Regions from separate parts of the Streptomyces sp. NPDC059477 genome, predicted to be linked through region 2. Evidence: riboswitches for the same ligand, from Rfam matches in the RefSeq annotation. Region 2 holds a riboswitch; each other region holds the start of a gene.
The links. Region 2 has a riboswitch for cyclic di-AMP ahead of ACFXAZ_RS30715 (peptidoglycan DD-metalloendopeptidase family protein). Riboswitches for the same ligand answer to the same signal wherever they lie in the genome.
Positions count from the first base shown of each region.

Region 1: linked by a shared signal. The riboswitch ahead of ACFXAZ_RS35045 (C40 family peptidase) and the one ahead of ACFXAZ_RS30715 (peptidoglycan DD-metalloendopeptidase family protein) in region 2 are both predicted to bind cyclic di-AMP.
Region 3: linked by a shared signal. The riboswitch ahead of ACFXAZ_RS00600 (transglycosylase SLT domain-containing protein) and the one ahead of ACFXAZ_RS30715 (peptidoglycan DD-metalloendopeptidase family protein) in region 2 are both predicted to bind cyclic di-AMP.
Region 4: linked by a shared signal. The riboswitch ahead of ACFXAZ_RS04255 (NlpC/P60 family protein) and the one ahead of ACFXAZ_RS30715 (peptidoglycan DD-metalloendopeptidase family protein) in region 2 are both predicted to bind cyclic di-AMP.

Region 1 covers NZ_JBHYUG010000114.1:421-5,187, reverse strand. The annotation lists gene ACFXAZ_RS35055 (helix-turn-helix domain-containing protein) at 1-288, opposite strand, end outside; gene ACFXAZ_RS35050 (ATP-binding protein) at 501-995, shown strand; gene ACFXAZ_RS35045 (C40 family peptidase) at 2,737-3,210, opposite strand; cyclic di-AMP (ydaO/yuaA leader) riboswitch at 3,214-3,420, opposite strand; gene ACFXAZ_RS35040 (hypothetical protein) at 3,758-4,066, opposite strand; gene ACFXAZ_RS35035 (ATP-dependent Clp protease proteolytic subunit) at 4,074-4,697, opposite strand.
Region 2 covers NZ_JBHYUG010000084.1:91-4,857, forward strand. The annotation lists gene ACFXAZ_RS30705 (TetR/AcrR family transcriptional regulator) at 105-704, shown strand; gene ACFXAZ_RS30710 (SGNH/GDSL hydrolase family protein) at 724-1,518, opposite strand; gene ACFXAZ_RS30715 (peptidoglycan DD-metalloendopeptidase family protein) at 1,758-2,768, opposite strand; cyclic di-AMP (ydaO/yuaA leader) riboswitch at 2,773-2,969, opposite strand; gene ACFXAZ_RS30720 (tyrosine-protein phosphatase) at 3,392-4,189, shown strand; gene ACFXAZ_RS30725 (DUF6126 family protein) at 4,262-4,396, opposite strand; gene ACFXAZ_RS30730 (helix-turn-helix domain-containing protein) at 4,393-4,767, opposite strand, start outside.
Region 3 covers NZ_JBHYUG010000001.1:118,592-123,358, forward strand. The annotation lists gene ACFXAZ_RS00590 (ATP-grasp domain-containing protein) at 199-1,527, shown strand; gene ACFXAZ_RS00595 (HAD family hydrolase) at 1,812-2,645, shown strand; gene ACFXAZ_RS00600 (transglycosylase SLT domain-containing protein) at 2,781-3,254, opposite strand; cyclic di-AMP (ydaO/yuaA leader) riboswitch at 3,260-3,432, opposite strand; partial or broken gene ACFXAZ_RS00605 (peptidase S15) at 3,702-4,109, opposite strand; partial or broken gene ACFXAZ_RS00610 (CocE/NonD family hydrolase) at 4,434-4,767, opposite strand, start outside.
Region 4 covers NZ_JBHYUG010000005.1:107,968-112,734, reverse strand. The annotation lists gene pcrA (DNA helicase PcrA) at 1-1,539, opposite strand, end outside; cyclic di-AMP (ydaO/yuaA leader) riboswitch at 2,021-2,192, shown strand; gene ACFXAZ_RS04255 (NlpC/P60 family protein) at 2,199-3,410, shown strand; gene ACFXAZ_RS04250 (tellurite resistance/C4-dicarboxylate transporter family protein) at 3,524-4,513, shown strand; gene ACFXAZ_RS04245 (hypothetical protein) at 4,491-4,767, opposite strand, start outside.

The DNA of each region.
Region 1 (4,767 bases), on a different contig from region 2:
CAGCACACCCCGGTAGGCGTGCCACCAGTGATGCCGCCCGCTCTCCTCCGAACCGGCCAGCACCACCAGCAGTTCCCGCAGGTCGGGGTCCTGCACGCCGTACGCGTCCAGGAGCAACCGCACATCGGCCGGTTTCACCCCGCTGGCGCCGGTCTCGATCCGGCTGACCTTCGACTGGTGCCAGCCGACCAGACCGGCCGCCTCGCCGCTGGTGAGCCCCACGCGGGTGCGCAGGGAACGCAGTTCTGCGCCGAGTTTCCGGCGGCGCACCACGGGACCGTGCTGCATGGGGTACTCCTTACTCCTTCCGGGTCGCCCAAATACGCTCTGCCGTCGCAGAGTTCACCGCATTGAGCGACAGATATATGCATATCTTGGTGGATCGCCGCCTAGAGCGCCGCGCTAGTGGCAGGCTGGCGATGTAGCACCAGTCCGGGACCGTACTCGAACCATCCGCTTCGTGTCGGACTGCGGTCCCGTGGGAAAGGGACGACGTCGCCATGGCAGATCTTCTGGAAGCATCCGTCACTCTGCCGAGCGATCCCGCCTCGGTCTCCGGGGCACGAGGGTATGCGGTCGACACCCTGGCCGAATGGGGGCTGCCACCGGACAGCGACCTCGCGGACAGCGTCCGGCTCATCGTCTCCGAACTCGCCACCAACGCCGTGCAACACACGTTCGGGCAGTCACCCACCTTCACGGTGGACCTGAAACTGGAGCGCGACGAGTTGCTCCGCATCGGTGTGACGGACAGTCACCCCCGTTTCCCCAAGCGCCTCCCCGCCGCGGTGCAGCAGGACAACGGCCGCGGTCTGGTCATCATCCGCTGGCTGGCCGCCGAATGCGGCGGAAAACTCAGAGTCCGCCCCACGGCGGAGGGCGGCAAGACGGTCTCCATCGAACTCCCCTGGCCCTTCCCGTCCCGCCCGGTCACCACGGCACTACGCCAACCGGAGGGAACGTTTCGCGGGCAGCCGGGGCCACGAGGGGTTTGAGTCTCGGGGAATGACGACGGCATCGGGTCGCCGGACGGTCAGGAAACGTTTCGGCGGAGCCGGAGGTGGCGGTGGGGGCTCACGGGGATGTGAGTGGCAGGGGCCGGGATCGGCGAGGCCCGGCGGGGCCGAGCTGGTCGGCAGGGGCGCGGATCGGGATGCGGGTGGCAGGGGCGCAGTGGGGTCTGGAAGCGGCGGGAGCGCCTGGAGTGGTGGCCCCGACCCGGGACCCCTCGCAGAGGCCGGGGCGAGCCGTGAGAGCGCCCATGCGCTGCCCGCCGGGGAGACCTCGGTGCGGGGCGCGGCCGATCCCGACGTGGGGTGAGCCCGTACGGGCGGGTCGCTGGGCGGCGCGCGGCCCGTGCGGGGTGGATGAGCCGAGGGGACGGGTGTCGCCTGAGGCTGGCGGGCGATCGGGGGCGTTTCCGTTGCGCTCGGCGAACGCGGGCGTCGCCCTTGCCGGGGCCGGGGCGCTCGGCCCCGGGCGCCTTCCCGCCGAGCGGCGCTGGGGTGGTACCGGGGGCCGGTCACATCTGGCCCGACGTCCGTCGACGGACCGTCAGGGCCACCCGACGTGACGGGTTTCCGCCGTCTACGGTTCCTGCGGGGTGCGGGCCCCCTGATGGCCCGAGCGGGCCCGTCATGCCCGTACGGCGTGGCGCCGGGCCGGGGTCGTTCCGCCCGGGTGCTGGTCCGCGCCCACGGGGCGGGCCGTGGTGCCGCCTTCTGCTTTCAAGCGAGGTCGACACGGGCGGGTGCCTCTGCGCGTCGGCAGCTCGGGCACGGGTGGTTGTCTCCGTGCCTGACGGTGGCTCGGGTACGGGCGGGTGCCCGGGGCTCGTCGGCAACTTGGCCACGGGCGGGGTGCCCGGCGCTCGTCGGCAGCTCGGCCAGGGGCCGTCGCCCACGCCCGTCGGCGGCTCAGGCGCGGGCGATTTCCCCCGCCCACGTCGGCAACCAGGCCACGGGTCGTTGTCGCCGCGCGCCCGTCGGCGGCTCGGTGAGGCGCCGTCACACGCCGCCGGCCGCCGACGCCCCGCGCGGGGTCGGGAACGACCCCGGGCACTGACGGCGCGTCGGAGACGCCGTCACCACCCCGCCGGGGTCGTTTCACTCGGTGCCGCCGTCGCGGCTGCCGGAACCTGCCGAGGTGGCCGCAGGCCATCCGGCAGCGAACCTCGTGGCCGTCGCCCTGCACCGCCCGGGCGGCCACACCCGATCGGCGTCCAGGGGCACGAGGTGCACCTCGTGCCCCTGAGGCAGCCTCAGACCCACGGCCCGCCGACGCCGTTGGTGAGGCCACACCCCGGCAGGGCAGCCACGCCCCGCCGACGCACCTCGCCGCAGGCAGGTCCACGCCGCCACCGCGACCCACACCCTCCGGCACCACGGGCACTCTCAGCCGGGCCGCCCCCGGCGCCACAGCACCCTCAGCAGCAAGGCCCGCCGCACGGCGTCACCGCACCCCAGCCAACCAGGGCCGCCGCATGGCATCACGGCACCCTCAGCCAACTCAGGCCGCCGCACGGCATCACGGCACCCTCAGCCGACCCAAGGCCGCCCACGGCGTCACCGAACCCAGCCGGCAAGGCCCGCCACACGGCGTCAGCGCACCCCAGCCAACCAGGCCCGCCCCAAGGCACCCCGGCACCCTCGATCAGCCCGCCCCGCCCAGGCCGCCCCCGGCACCGCGCACCCCGAAGGGGCCCGGTGCCATCGAGGCGGCCTCGCGGAGCGGGCGTCACTTCACACGGCCGTACCAGACGCTCTTGGTCCAGATCTTCTGGAGGCGGACCACGTCCCCGGTCTTCGGGGAGTGCCAGATCTTGCCCTTACCGGCGTAGATGCCGACGTGGTAGATGTTCGAGCCGAAGTGGAAGAACACCAGGTCACCGGCCTTGCGGCTGCCGGCCGAGATGTGTTTGGTCTTGTTGTACTGCTGGGCGGCCGTACGGGGCAGCTTCTTGCCGGCCTTGTTGAACGCGTACAGCGTCAGCCCTGAGCAGTCGAAGCGGTTGGGGCCGGTGGCTCCCCACTTGTAGGGCGAGCCCTTCTTCGAAGCGGCGACCTGGAGCGCCTTGGTCGCGTGTGTGGCGGCCGATGCCTCCGAGGCGAACCCCGGAACCATGACAGAGCCACCGACGGCGGCGAGCGTCAGTGCCGAGGCCGTACCGGCCCGTGCCATGAGCGACGGGACACGATTGAGCGCGGTCATGCGCAACCCTTCGTCAGCCGCCTGTGAAGGATGACCTGTCGGATTCGGGCTGGCGAAGTAGCCCGGCCGCCCGAAGGCGGCTTCACCCCAAGGACCGCTCGGAGCCGAACTGCGCTCCGGCGACCCGTCGTGCCCGGGTCCTCCACTCCTGCCGATCCACTCCTGTCGACCGGGCATCCGGGCGGCGGCAGGATTCGGCGTCCGCCCGGACCGCCCCGCCGCGGTGGCGGGGTCTTGTCGTCAGTCAGGGATCTTCACCTACACGTGACCTAAAAACCCAATGGAATCGGGGATTTGTGGCGTTACTCACCACTCATCCGTTCGGGTGGACAACCTGGTGTGCGAACGCGTGTCAAGGTGCGCGCGAGCCCTGGACCAGCACCGGAGCCCTCCCTTCCGCCCCGTCTGGGGCGCGTTGGACGAGCGTGCCGGTTCGGCAAAATGACCATCTGATACGCCGAATGGACGTAAGCCATTTGGTCCGTTTGACACCGGAGTCCGTCGTTCCGAGTAGCCGGACGAATCCGCGCACGCGCCTGACGGGGCCTCAACTGTCGGAGCGCGGGGGCAGCGAGACCCGCGCGGTGCGGCGCTCGCCGTCCAGCACGCGCAGCGCCCGCGCGAGCGTGGGCGAGGACATCTCCGACTCGCCCCGGTGGTGCATCAGCGCGAGCGCGTCACGCAGCTCGGCCGCCTTCGCCACCAGCGCCTGCGCGGCCCGCAGCGCGCGATACGTGTCGCCGGGCCGCGCCGGATTGATCCGGCCCAGCAGATCGACCGCGTCCAGATAACGGTCGATCAGTTCGCCCTCCGCGCGGGTCAGCGCGGGCAGCGGCGGGTGCTCGGGAGGCAGCATCCCCCGCTCACCCCGTCCCCGTCGTGCGGCGGCTGCCGATGATCCGGTCCACCAGCCCGTACTCCAGCGCCTCGGGCGCCGTGAGCACCAGATCCCGCTCCATGTCCGCGCTCACCCGGTCCCGCGGACGCCCGGTGTGCCGTACGAGCATCTCCTCCAGCCGGGTGCGCACCCGCGCCAGTTCCGCCGCCTGGATCGTCAGATCGCTGGTCCGTCCCTCGATCGGCTCGGGCAGCGACGGCTGACGGACCACCATCCGGGCGCCGGGCAGCGTCAGTCGCTTGCCGGGCGTGCCGGCCGCCAGCAGCACCGCCGCCATGGAACCGGCCTGCCCCAGACAGATCGTCTCCACGTCGCAGCGCACGTACTGGATGGTGTCGTAGATCGCGGTCATCGCGCTGAAGGCACCGCCGGGGGAATTGATGTAGAGCGAGATGTCACGGTCCGGGTCCTGGTGTTCGAGATGCATGAACTGCGCCATCACATCGTTGGCCGCGATGTCGTCCACGGGTGTGCCCAGAAAGACGATCCGCTCCTCCAGGAGCTTCGCGTAGGGATCCAGCGCCCTGTGACCGTAGCCGGTGCGCTCGGTGAACTCGGGCAGGACGTGACGGGCGGACGGGCGGTGCATGAAGGACGCCTCCTCGCGGTGGGGCGGGGCTCTCTCTGTAAAAAATGTACAGGACGTACGTTAGCTTGGC
Region 2 (4,767 bases):
GGGCCGGAAGCCATCGCCTCGCCACCCACCCCCCACCACCCAGCGGCACACCCCCGTGTAGTCCACCCACCCCCCCCACCACCCCGGGCGATAGGGTGACCGCCGTGGCGAGAGTGCGGTTGAGTGTGGCGGAGCGGCGTGGGGAGATGTTGCGGGCCGCTGTCGAGCAGATCGAGGCACGGGGGGTCGCGGCGGTCCGGATCGCCGACGTGGCCTCGGCGCTCGGGGTGAGCAACGCGCTCGTGCTGTACCACTTCTCCACCAAGGAGAAGCTCGTCGCCGCCGCGTTCACGCACGCCGCCCAGGACGATCTCGCGCAGTTGCGCACCCTGCTCGGCCGCCGGACCAGCGCGCTGCGCCGGCTGCGGTCGGCGGTGCGCTGGTACGCCCCCACCGGGCAGGCCAAGGGCTGGCGGCTGTGGATCGAGGGCTGGGCGGTGGCGCTGCGCGAACCCGCCCTCCAGGAGGTCACCCGCGAGCTGGACCGCGAGTGGAAGGCGGCGCTCGCCGGGGTGATCGCGGAGGGCGTGGCCGCCGGGGAGTTCCGCTGTCCCGACCCGACGGCCACCGCCCTGCGCCTGACGGCCCTGCTGGACGGGCTCGCCGTACAGATCACGTCGTACGCGGGCGCGGTCTCCCGCACCCGCGCACAACAGTGGGTGGACGAGGCCCTGGCCCGGGAACTGGGTCTGGACTCGCTCTGAGAGCCGCCCCCGGACCGAGTCAGGCCACTCGCGCCACCGACTCGATGCGGGTTCTGATGTCGTCCGGGGACAGCGTGCCCTTGGCCGTCACATGGTCGCCCGAGGATTCGCCGCGCAGCCTGCGGCCGATCCAGGGCACCAGATACTCACGGGCCCAGTGGACGTCGTCCCGGCGGACGTCGAGGGTGCCGCGCGGCGGCTGCGGGGGCCAGGCCTGTTCGGGGTCGGCCGGGACATCGACGCCGAGCGCCTGGCCGGCCCGCAGGGCCACCCGGGTATGGCCGTCGGGTGAGAGGTGGAGCCGGTCGTCGTCCCAGGCCCGGCGGTCCTGGACGGACTTCAGGGACCACAGGTCGAGGACCGGGCAGCCATAGCGGTCGGCCACGGCCCGGACATGCCCGTTGTACGTCGCGATCTTGCCGCGCAGATGCTTGAACAGCGGCACCCCGCGGGTGTCGAAGCCGGTCGTCACCAGGACCGTGCCGGCCGTCTCGGTCAGGACGGCGACCGCGCGCTCGAAGCGCTCGGCGACGTCGTCCGGGTCGCTGCCGGGGCGCAGGATGTCATTGCCGCCCGCGGTGAACGAGATCAGATCGGGTGCCAGGTCCACGGCCCGCGGCACCTGGTCCGCCACGATCTGATCGAGCAGTTTGCCCCGCACCGCGAGGTTCGTGTAGTTGAAGTCGCCTTCCGGACACCGGTCCGCGAGCAGCACCGCGAACCGGTCCGCCCAGCCGACGAGCGCCCCGTCGGGGCCGGGGTCGCCCACACCTTCGGTGAAGCTGTCCCCCAGCGCCACGTACGACCCGATCACCGATCTGCTGTCATTCTCCGAATCGTCTGCCACATCGAGCCATGATTCCTCCTCGAATGTGACCTACGCGACCGTAATACGGGGTTGACGGGCGGTGAGATAGGCCACGGCCCAAACCTTGGTCAAGCGCGGAATACCTGGATATCCGACGGACCATCAGAAGTGACAGAAGTGATACGCGCCGAAGGCCGGACCCGGGGATCGGGGGTCCGGCCTTCGGAGTGGAGCGCGGCGGTGCCTCAGCCGACGGAGAGGCCCTTGGAGCGCAGATAGGCGACGGGGTCCACGTCCGAGCCGTAGTCGGGCCCGGTCCGGATCTCGAAGTGCAGGTGCGGGCCGGTGACATTGCCGGTCGCGCCGGAGAGACCGATCTGCTGTCCGGCGGTCACGGACTGGCCCGCCGAGACGGACAGCGAGGACAGATGGGCGTACTCGGCGTAGTAGCCGTCGGCGAGCTTGATGACGACCTCGTTGCCGTACGCGCCGCCCCAGCCGGCCGAGACGACCGTACCGGCGCCGACGGCCTTGAGCGAGGTGCCGGTGGAGACCGTGAAGTCGACACCGGTGTGGTAGCCGCTGGACCACATGCTGCCGGTCTGGTGGTACGGCGTGCCGACGCCGCCGCCCGTGACCGGGAGGCTGTAGGCGCCGGTGCTCGTACCGGTGCTGGTGCTGGTGCTCTCCCCGGAGGCCGCCGACTGCGACTCGGACGACGAGGACGGTGACGACGACTCGTCCCGCTGTGTCGGGGCGTCCGACGCCTGGGACTCGATGGAGCCCGAGGACTGGGTGCTCGGCGCCTCGGAGGCGGTGGTGTCCGAGGACGCGTCGCCGCTGGACGCCTGGGCGCCGAGGGTGAGCTTCAGGCCGGGGTGGATGAGCGACGGATCGCCGCCCACGGCCTCGCGGTTGTCCTCGTAGATCCGCTGCCAGCCACCGCTGATGTCCTGCTCGTCGGCGATCTTCGCGAGATAGTCGCCCACCTTCACGGAGTAGGTCCGCACGCTCGTCCGCGGTGCGGTGGGCTGCTGGTCGGTGACCTGCGCAACGGTCTGCTGGGGCGCCGAGGCGGGAGCGGCGGCGGTGACGGAGCCGGCGGGCTTGTGCGGGACCGACTCCCCGGTGGCCGCGTGGGCGCCGGTGGCTCCCATGAGCGGCAGGGCGAGTGCGGCGCCGCCGGTTCCGGCGACGGCGATGGAGCGGGTGAGACGCAAGGTCCTGGGACGGCGGTGCTTACCCTTCGCGGGCATGACGAATTCCTCTCCGGCGCCTGCGAGGTGAGCTGTCGGGTGCGGGCTGGAGATGCCCGGTCGCGGGAATTGCGCGACTAAACCCCTAGCCGTTCCGGAGACCGGAACAGGCGGTGAAGTCCTGTGGGTCCCCCGCTCCTGCCGAACACGGGTGGGTTAGTGCGGGTTCCGGACGGCGGCAGGATTCGGCGTTCCGTCCGGATTCGGTGGCGAACGTAAGCGACCAAGACGCAAAGGGACAAGCAAGAGGTTCCACCCGAAGGTCCTCTTCTTGATCCGTAGCGGGAATTCCCGGTCACCCTCTGTCGCAATGGCCCTGTCGAATCGCTCGAAGAGCCTTGGAAAACACCTTGATTACGTGAGCATGACGGGCGACACACGGTCACGGATATGACGCTGCTCACGTGCCCCTGCTCCACCTTTCTTTATTCCGCAGCGAGTTGTGGCGAGTGGTCATCAAGGCCACTTAGACTTTCAATTCGGACAGGGGTCCCAGATGCGACACAGAAGGCATCTCGGCCAACTTTGTCGCCATTTCGGCCGTTTCGTCATGTCGTATCGTCGAAGGGCAGCTGCCGCCCGGCGACGGAGCCGGGCGGGCCAGCCGACTGGGAGGAGCCCCCGTGACGCAACAGGTCCCCTCGACCGAGCCCGAACTGGCCGGAGTCCGCAACTTCCGCGATGTCGGCGGACTGCCGACCGTGGACGGCCGCCGGGTGCGCCACGGAGTGCTGTACCGCAGCGGCCATCTCGCGCACGCGACCCCCGAGGACGCCGCGTTCCTGGCCACCCTCGGGCTGCACACGATCTTCGACTTCCGCAACGCCGCGGACCAGCGCCTCGAAGGCCAGGACGTCGAGCTGCCCGGTGTGCGCAATCTGAACCTGCCGCTGAGCGACCCCGCCGACGGCGCCGAGTTCTGGACGATGATCCGGGACGGCGATGTGGCCCTGCTGCGGGAGATCCTCTCCGGGGGCCGGGCCGAGAGCCGGATGGTCGACTCGTACCGCGTGATCATCAAGGAGCGCACCGCCGAGCACTCCCGGGTGCTGCACGCCCTCGCCGAGGACAGCGTCCCGGCCCTGATGCACTGCGCGGCCGGCAAGGACCGCGCGGGTCTGTCCATCGCGGTGACTCTGCTGGCGGTCGGCGTGGAGCGCGAGGCGATCCTCGCGGACTATCTGGAGTCCAACGCCACCCACCGCCGGTACAAGGTGCGCCGCAGCGGCACCTCCCCCTCCGCCTACGCCCCGGAGGTCATGGAGCTGATCAGCCCGCTCTTCGACGCGCGCGCCGAGTATCTGACCGCGGCGATCGACACCATCGACGAGACCTGGGGCGGCGTCGACGCCTATCTGGAGCGGGCCCTGCGGATCACCCCGGAGCGGCGCGACCGGCTGCGGGAACGGCTGCTCGACTGAGCGCCCGCTCCGCCTGGTCCCGCCCGCCTGGTCCCGCCCGCCCGGTCCCGCCCCGACCGGCCGCCGGGCCGGCTACTTCCCGCCGACCTCGAACAGCAGATACAGGAACGTGGCGAAGACGTGCCCGGCCACGACGTAGATGAACAGCCTCAGCCAGACACCGAGGTGCCGCTTCTCCTTGGGCTTGATCGCCTTGGGCTCACTCATGGCGTTTTTTCTCCCGTGATCGGGCCGAGGCACAGCGCGGCCGTGGGGCTCTGCAAGAGGGTGTGGACGAACAGCAGCTCGACCCCGTCCGGGTCCTGAGCGGCGATCCGGTGCGGGGTCAGCGAGTCGAAGTGCGCGCTGTCCCCGGCACCGAGCTGATGGGCGGAGTCCCCGAGGCGCAGCCGCAGCCGGCCCGTGAGGACATACAGCCACTCCTCGCCGGGATGCACGCGCACGATGTCGCCCTGGGAGCCGTAGGGCACCTGGACGCGCAGCGCCTGCATGCCCCGGCCGGGCGCGCCGGCCTGCCAGTACGTCCAGCCGCCCGCCTCGGTCGGATCCTTGTGGGCGGCGCGCAGGACGGCGTCCCG
Region 3 (4,767 bases), on a different contig from region 2:
CAATGGGGCCGTTATGTGGCCGCGCCACACGTTACGTCGCGGCGGGTCGGCGCCCCGCGGTCTCGGACGTCTAAAGAATTCGGCAATGTCCTGAAAACCGGCATTCGGCGGAGGCGAGCCCGGCTTAGCGTCCTGTGCGGGGACGGACGGGATTCATCCGGTCCGCAGGGGGATCAGGGGGGACACGTGGGGCGACTCATGGCCAAGCGCACCTTCGGGGTGCCGGTGGACGTCGACCGTGCGGTGCCGGGCCTGATCGTCAAGTTCGGCGACTATCCGCTGCACCACGGCGGTGTCGGCGCCATCCGCAGCCTGGGGCGGCTCGGCGTCCCGGTGTACGCCATCACCGAGGACCCGTACACGCCCGCGGCGGCCTCGCGCTATCTGACCAGGGCGTTCGTCTGGCCGACCGCGGGCACCGAGGAGCCGGACCACCTGGTCGAGGGCCTGGTGCGGATCGGCCGCCGGATCGGCCGCCCGGCCGTACTGATCCCGACCGACGAGGAGGCGGCGGTCCTGATCGCCGAGCGCCGCGCCGATCTCGCCGGCCACTTCCTCGCCCCGCCCGTCGCACCCGCCCTGCCGCGCCGCCTGGCGAGCAAGCAGGGCCTGCACGAACTGTGCCTGGCACACGGCATGCCCACCCCCGAGACCGTCGTACCGGCGACGTACGACGACATCGCCGCCTTCGCCGAACGCGCCCGCTTCCCGGTGGTGGCGAAGAACCGCGAGGCGTTCGTACGGCGTCGGCGCCCCGCCGTGCACGGCACCACCCGGATCACCACCCGCGAGCGCCTGCTGGCGCTGGCCCGCGACTGGACCGCCCCCGGACGGGGCCGCCCGGGAGCCCTCACCGCGACCGCCGCTGACGGCGACACCGACCCCGGCGGCGGCTCGGGCGACCTCGGCGTGATCCTCCAGGAGTACCTGCCGCGCGAGTTCGCCGAGGACTGGATCGTGCACGGCTGCTTCGCCGCCGACAGCACCCCGCTCGCCCTGTTCACCGGTGTCAAGGTGCGTTCCTGGCCTCCGCACGCCGGAATGACGGCGAACGCGTATGTCGTCCGGAATCCGGAACTCGCCGATCTCGCCGCGCGTTTCATCGAGCAGATCGGCTTCACCGGTGTCATCGATCTCGACCTGCGCTTCGACCGCCGCGACGGACAGTACAAACTCCTCGACTTCAACCCGCGTACGGGCGCCCAGTTCCGGCTCTTCGAGAGCGAGTCGGGGGTGGACGTCGTCCGCGCGCTCCACCTGGACCTGACCGGCCGCCCGGTCCCCGAGGGCGGGCAGCGCCCCGGCCATCGGTACATCGTGGAGAACATCGACCTGCCCGCTCTCCTCGCCTACCGCCGCAGCGGCTACACCACCCCGCACGCCCCCCGCCGCGCGACGACGACGGAACTGGCCTGGCTGGCGGGTGACGACCCCCTGCCGTTCGCCACGATGCTCGCCCGCTCCGTCCGCCCGGCGGTCAAGCACGTCCACCGACTCTGGCGCACCCACCGGCACGGCAACGGCTGAACACGGTGCGGACGTCGGCCGCGACACGTCCCCACGTCCCACTGCGCACCCCGCCCTCCTCCCGTACCCCCCGCACCACCCCCCGGCGGCAGCCCATGGCCGCCTCGGGCTACCCCACCTCTGAGTGAAAAGCGGACCCGTTTTCAGCACTCGGGAACAGGGCTCCGAGAGTGAAAGCCCGCATGGTACAGGGGAGTTGACGGGGACGGGCGGGACGTGAGGGAACCCGTCCGGCGTCCGGTTCCGGCCGGGTCGGGGCCGCGCGATGTCCGTATTCTCTGATCATGGCCGCACCCACTGCATATGCCGCACGCACCGCGCGCACCACGTACGCCCTCGTCGCCACCGACCTCGACGGAACACTTCTGCGCGGCGACGACACCTTCTCCGACCGCTCGCTGGCCGCGCTCGCGCGGATCACCGAGGCCGGTGCCCGGCATCTCGTGGTCACCGGCCGGCCGGCCCCGCGGGTGCGCCCGCTCCTGGAGCAACTGGGCAGCACGGGCCTGGCGGTGTGCGGCCAGGGCGCGCAGCTCTACGACGCCGGCGCGGACCGGCTGCTGTGGTCGGTCACCCTGGACCGGGAACTGGCGGAGACCGCCATCGGCAAGATCGAGGCCGAGGTCGGCGAGGTGTACGCGGCGGTCGACCAGGACGGTGTCGAGGGCCTCACGCTGATCGAGCCGGGCTATCTGATGCCGCATCCGACGCTGCCCGCGGTGCGGGTCCGGCGCCGCGACGAACTGTGGACCGAGCCGATCAGCAAGGTGCTGCTGCGCCATCCGGAGCTGTCCGACGACGAGTTGGCGTCGGTGGCCCGCGCGGTGGTCGGTTCGCTCGCGACGGTCACCATGTCGGGGCCGGGCACGGTCGAGCTCCAGCCGTGCGGGGTGACCAAGGCGACCGGCCTGGCGCTCGCGGCCCGGCGGCTGGGGGCGCGGGCCGAGGACACCATCGCGTTCGGGGACATGCCCAACGACATCCCGATGTTCGACTGGGCCGGGTACGGGGTGGCGATGGCCAACGCCCATCCCGAACTCAAGGCGGTCGCCGACGAGGTCACCACATCGAACGAGGACGACGGCATCGCCGTCGTCCTCGAACGACTTTTTCCCTGACGGGAATTCACCTCGGAGAAACGGTCGAGACGGCCCGGTGGAAGATCTGGTTGATTTCCCTTTGCGAGCCCCAACCCGCAAAGGGAACCGCCGGAAAGGCCGTACGGCCGGTGAGGCCGCTCAGGCGCGGAGCGCTCAGTAGGCGCCGAAGACGTTGTCGATCGACCCGTACCGGTCCGCCGCGTAGTTGCACGCGGCGACGATGTTGGCGATCGGGTCGTACGGGTCGTTCAGCGTGCCCGAGACGTGGTACGCGGCGAAGGTCGGGTCGATCACCTGGAGCAGGCCCTTGGACGGGGTGCCGGCGGCGGCGTTGGAGTCCCAGTTGTTGACGGCGGCCGGGTTGCCGGAGGACTCGCGCATCACATTGCGGTAGATGCCGTTGTAGCTGCCCGGGATGCCGTTCTGGGCCATGATGTCGAGCGACTGCCGGATCCAGCCGTCGAGGCTGTTCGGGTACGCGGAGGTGGCCGCCGAGATGACGGTCGGCGAGGCGGCGGAGGCGCTGGTGGCGCCGATGAGCGGGAGGGCGAGCACGGCGGCGCCGGTGCCGGCGACGGCGAGCTTGCGGGCGAGGCGGCGAACACGCGTGGAGCGGTGTACGGACATGGGGAACTGTTCCTCTCCTACGCCTGCGAGGTGAGCTGTCGGGTTCGGGCGGGGAGGTGCCCGGCCGGCCCTTGCGGGCACGGCTTCACCCCGAGCCGTTCCGGTGCGTCGTACGACGTCCGGCCCGGCGACTTACCTGGGTCCCCCGCTCCTGCCGTGGATCTAGTGGGTTGGTGCGGGCGGTGGCAGGACTAGGCGTCCGCCCGACTGGCCGGGAACGTATGCGAGAGCGGATGTCGGAAACAAGTGGCGGAATCACAAAATGCCGCTTCTGATCTTCGCACCCTTATCTGACCCACATGATCCTTTGCGACCGAAAAGGGTCAACTCGGTGAACGGGAAAGGTGGATCGGGGGATGGCCGGGGAAACGCCGCGCGTGGGCGGGAGTGAGTCAAGTCACGTCCGAGCGCAAGAGTGGTAAATCGGGCATTGAGCCCAAGTGCCTACTAACCAGCGGTCCGTGGAATCCGTCGCTCCCAGGTGCGGTGGAAGACCACCTCGTCGCCTTGGGTGCAAATCACCTCATTAGAGGTCAAAAACTCCGTATCCGTGCAGCCGATCTCCGACCGCGCCCGGACCGTCGTGTCCCAGGCCGACTCCGGCCGGTGCAGCCGGATCGTCCGGTCCGAGCGGGTGCGCGCGGACAACGCGTCGCCGTCGCGGATCGTGTACGACTCCAGCGCCTCCTCGGTGGCCTCCAGCCCGTCGGGATGCACCTGGGTGCCGCCGGGCCGGGGATCGACCTCCAGCCGCCACTCGCCCCGGGCGACGTCCCGCACCACCAGCCGCGCGGGCCGCGGCTCGTCCAGGGTGAGGGGGGAGACGACACCGAGCGGCTCGGCCTGCTCGGGCTCGGCCCAGGGCCGCCGACCCAGCCGGTCGGCTTGGTCCGCCTGGCTCTCCCAGGCCGCCTGGCTCTCTCGGGCCTCCTGGCCCGCTCGGCCTTCCCGGGCAGCCCGGCCTTCCCGGGCCTCCTGGCCTTCCCGGGCCTCCTGCTCCGCCTGACTCTCCTGGACCCTCCGGACCCCCCAGTCCCCCCAGTCCAAGCCGTCCTCACGGTCCCCCTGGCCCGAGCGGTCCTCCCTCTCCCCCCGGTCCGCCCCATCCCCCCGGTCCGCCCAGTCCGCCTGGTCCCCCCGCTCCCCCCGGGCCGCCCCGGCGTCGGGCTCTTCCCGCCGTACCGGCAGCTCCAGCGCGCTGCCCGCCGGGTCCAGGGTGAAACCTGCCTCGGAGCCGGGCTGCGGCCAGACCCAGGGCCAGTACGCGGAGGAGACCGCGAGCCGTACCCGGTGCCCCGGCGCGAAGACGTGGCCCGTGCCGCCCAGCTCGAAGGTCACCTCCTCGGTCGCGCCCGGCGGCCACGGCACCGACCGGTCCGGGCCCCTCCGCGCGGACAGGTTCAGCACGCCCCGGGTCACCAGGGCCGAGGCGCCGTCCGGGGCGACGTCGCACAGCCGGGCGATCACCTGCCCGCGCGGCACCTCGCAGCGCAGCCGCAGCCTGACCCGCGGG
Region 4 (4,767 bases), on a different contig from region 2:
CTCGCGCTGGGAGAGGGCGTCGATCATCGCCTCCGCGCGGTCGCCGATACCCCGCTTGGGGACGTTGAGGATGCGGCGCAGCGGCACCGAGTCCTCGGGGTTGGCGAGCACCCGCAGATAGGCCAGGACGTCCCGGACCTCCTTGCGCTCGTAGAAGCGGACGCCGCCGACGACCTTGTAGGGCAGTCCGACGCGGATGAAGATCTCTTCGAAGACCCGGGACTGGGCGTTCGTACGGTAGAAGACCGCGACATCGCCGACCTTGGCCTGGCCCGCGTCCGTGAGGCGGTCGATCTCGTCGGCGACGAACTGTGCCTCGTCGTGCTCGGTGTCGGCGACATAGCCGGTGATGCGCGCGCCCGCGCCCGCGTTGGTCCACAGGTTCTTGGGGCGGCGGGACTCATTGCGCTCGATGACCGCGTTGGCGGCGGTGAGGATCGTCTGGGTGGAGCGGTAGTTCTGCTCCAGCAGGATCGTCGTCGCGTCGGGGTAGTCCTCCTCGAACCGGAGGATGTTGCGGATCGTCGCGCCGCGGAAGGCGTAGATCGACTGGTCCGCGTCGCCGACGACGCACAGTTCGGCGGGGGCCGGGTCCTGGTCGCCGGGCGGGATGTCCTCGTCGTACTCACCGGTGCCGACGAGTTCGCGCACGAGCGCGTACTGGGCGTGGTTGGTGTCCTGGTACTCGTCCACCAGGACGTGCCGGAAGCGGCGGCGGTAGTGCTCGGCGACGTCGGGGAACGCGCGCAGGAGGTTGACCGTCGTCATGATCAGGTCGTCGAAGTCGAGCGCGTTCGCCTCGCGCAGGCGTGACTGGTACATCGCGTACGCCTGGGCGAGGGTCTTCTCGAAGCCTTCGGTCGCCTGTGCGGCGAAGTCCTCCTCGTCGATCAGCTCGTTCTTCAGGTTGCTGATCTTGGCGCTGAAGGACTTGGGCGGGTAGCGCTTGGGGTCGAGGTCCAGGTCACGGCAGACCAGGGCCATCAGACGTTTGGAGTCGGCCGCGTCGTAGATCGAGAACGACGACGTGAAACCGAGCTTCTTGGACTCCCGCCGCAGGATGCGCACACAGGCGCTGTGGAAGGTCATGACCCACATCGCGTTCGCGCGCGGGCCGACGAGCTGCTCGACGCGCTCCCGCATCTCACCGGCGGCCTTGTTGGTGAAGGTGATCGCGAGGATCTGGCCGGGGTGGACGCCCCGCTCGGCGAGCAGGTAGGCGATGCGGTGCGTGAGCACACGTGTCTTGCCGGAACCGGCACCGGCCACGATGAGCAGCGGGGTGCCGGAGTGGACGACGGCCGCGCGCTGGTTGTCGTTGAGCCCCTCCAGGAGCGCGGCCGGGTCGATCGCGGGCCGCGGGGCGCCGTCGCGGTAGTACGCGTCCCGGCTCGGGGGCGCGTCGAACTTCCCGCCGAACAGGTCGTCCGGAATCTCCTCCGGTGCGTGTTCGTCGTCGGGCGGTGGCGGGGGCTCCTCCGGGTGGGCCTTGGGGCCCTGGAGGTCCGCCAGGAAGCTGTCGTCAAAGAGGCTGCTCATCGCTCTCCGAGTCTAGGCCGCCCCACTGACAACCCGTGGCCGCCCCGGCCGGATACCCCGCCGCCGGGCGGCTGGACCGTGAGATCGGCGACCCCGCCGCCCCTCACCCGGCAGGTCCGGGGGGTGACGTTCGGTAACGGACGGAAAGGGCGCGAGCGCACCGCGCGGATGCCGACAGGGCACGACACGCCGGTGAAACCGGCTGGGGAGGGGGTCCATAGGGCGCGGTCATCCACGTAGGGCGCAGCCATTGCCGTACACCCCGCACATCGCACGTACGCCCCCGCGCGGACCCCCGCTCCGGACAACTCGCCATAGATCCGTCCGCTTTGGCGACACAGCGCGACGCAGCGCGGCGGCGCTACAGAAAGGTCACGAAAATGTATCGGGCATATCACCCACCAACCTTCACAGGCGGCACATGAGTTGGCTACGGTTCCGGACAGGCCGAACGACCCCCACCGGCGAACGTCGCCGGGCCGTCCCGCCTCCGCCGAGTCCGGTGCGCCTTGCGGCGGCCGGAGCCGGGGACCCACCGCGATCCGGGGTGAATCGGTCCGAACTCCCCGCGGGGAGGCGACCGTAGGGCAACCCTTCCGAAGCACTCGCCCGAACCCGACAGCTAACCCGGTAGGCGGCCCATGGAAGGAGTCGCCTCCTTGGCGTCGCACCGCAAGTCCCGCCCCTCGGGGGCGCGCGTGGCAGGCATACGCACCCCCGCCCTCGCCACGGCCGCCCTCACCTCCGTCGCCCTGCTCTCGCAGACGGCCAATGCCGCTCCCACGGACGACAGGCCGAGCCTTGAGGAGGTCGAGAAGAAGGTCGACGACCTCTACCGCCAGGCCGAGTCGGCGACGGAGAAGTACAACGCGGCCAAAGAGAAGACCACCAAGCAGCGCGAGCGCGTCGACACCCTTCTGGACGACGTGGCGCAGCGCACCCAGAAACTGAACGACGCGCGCGAGGAGCTGGGTTCCTACGCCGCCGCCCAGTACCGCACGGGGGCCGCCGCCCTCGACACGGCGACCTTCCTGCTCGCCGACTCGCCGCAGGACTACTTCGACCAGGCCCAGCTCATGGGCCGGCTCACCGAGCGGCAGAAGACCGCGGTCGACGAGTACTTCACCCAGCAGTCCGAGACGATGGAGAAGCGCCAGGAGGCCGGGGAGAGCCTGGAGACGCTCACCGAGACCCAGGACGACCTCAAGACGGCCAAGGCGACCGTCCAGCAAAAACTCACGGACGCGCGCGAGCTGCTCTCCGAGCTGACCGCGCAGGAGAAGGCCCGCCTCGCGGAGATCGAACGGAAGAAGCAGGAGGAGGCCGACCGCAAGGCCGCGGAGCTGGCCCAGCAGCAGGCGGAGGAGCAGCGCCGCCAGGAGGAGGCGGCGGAGGCGGAGGCCCAGCGGCGGGCCGAGGAGTCGACCGGCTCGACCGGTTCCACGGGCTCCAGCGGTTCCACGGGCTCCGGCGCGGAGTCCCCCTCCACCGACCCGGCGGATCCCTCGTACGCCACCAAGGCGGACAAAGCCATCGCGTTCGCTCGCACACAGGTCGGAAAGCCGTACGTCTGGGGCGCCACCGGCCCCGACTCCTACGACTGCTCCGGTCTCACCCAGGCCGCCTGGAAGGCCGCAGGCGTCGATCTCCCGCGCGTCACCTATGACCAGGTGAACTCCGGCACCACCGTCTCCCTCTCCGCCGCCCAACCCGGTGACCTGGTCTTCTTCTACGACGACGTCACCCACGTCGGCCTCTACATCGGCAACGGCATGATGATCCACGCGCCGAAGCCGGGGGCGTACGTACGCGAGGAGTCGATCTACTACGACGGTGAGTCGTCGATCCACAGTGTGGTGCGGCCCGCCTGACGGGGCTCTGCACGCCGGGCGCGCGCCGGGCGCGGCCGGAGATCCCGCGATTTTCTGTCCGCCCGCGTGCGCGCCCCGCCCCCGCCCGGCGGCGCGCTCCTTACCATCGCCCCATGTCCACGTCCGGCACCTCATCCCTCAGCGCCTGGTGGGCGCGGCGTCCGCCGGTGGCCGGGGCCGCTGTGCTGGCGACCGGCATCGTGTCCGTCGGGCTGCGGTCGGCCGGCCACGAGGTGCTGTCCGCCATCGTGCTGGTGGTGGCCGGGGTCGCGTGGCTGGTCCTGGCGGCGGACTGCGTGACGCGGCTGCTGCGGGACCGCGCGAGCGGGCCGACGGAGGCGTGGACGCCCGACGCCCTCACCGCGGTCGCCGCGACCACGGTCGTCGGCACGGGCCTGTCCGCGCAGAACTGGCAGCCTCTCGCCGAGGCCCTGCTGGCGCCGGCCGCGCTGGTGTGGCCGGTGCTGATCGTGATCGTCGTGACCCACTGGCGGGAGCGGATGCCGGGCACGGTGTTCCTGGGATGTGTCGCCACCCAGGGGCTCGCGGTGCTCGGCGCGACCCTCGCGAAAGCGGAAGGGGTCGCCTGGCTCGGACACACCGCGATGGTGCTGTTCTGGCTCGGGCTCGTCCTGTACGCGCTCGCCCTGACCCGTTTCGACATGCGCCAGGTGTGGGAGGGGGCCGGGGATCACTGGATCGCGGTCGGCGCGCTCGCCCTCTCGGCGCTCGCCGGTTCGCGGCTGATCGCCGCCAATGGCCCGGACCTCTACCTCTGGAACTCCGACGACAACGGCGTCCTGCGCACGGTGACCGGCGCCGTACTCATCCTCGCGGTGGCCGCGTACGTCGTACTGCTCGTGGCGGAGGTGGCCCGGCCCGGTACCCGGCTGCGCGCCTACGACGTACGGCGCTGGGCCACCGTCTTCGCCATGGGCACGACCGCCGCCGCGATGCTCTCGGTCGGGATCGCGATGGACATCTCCTGGCTGGCGACCCCGGCCGAGGTGCTGCTGTGGGTCGCCGTGGCGGCCTGGCTCGCGGTCGCGGCGGGGGCGGCCGGGGGCGCGTGGCGGGCGGTCAGGTCCACAGGACGGCGATGAAGATGTTCGCCGTGGTCAGCAGCCCCACCAGCCCGAAGAGGCTCTTGTCCACCTTCTCGTCGTCCCGCTTGACGTAGACGAGGCCGAGGATCACCACCAGCAGCGCCAGCTTGATGCCGATCTTGATGTTGTTGACGGTCTGGTCGTCGGCCTGGTTGAGGCCGACCAGGATGACGCCGGTGACCAGCATGGTCAGCGCGCCGTGCAGCATGGCGGGGACGAACCGCGCGGTGCCCTGCCCCATCGCCTTCATC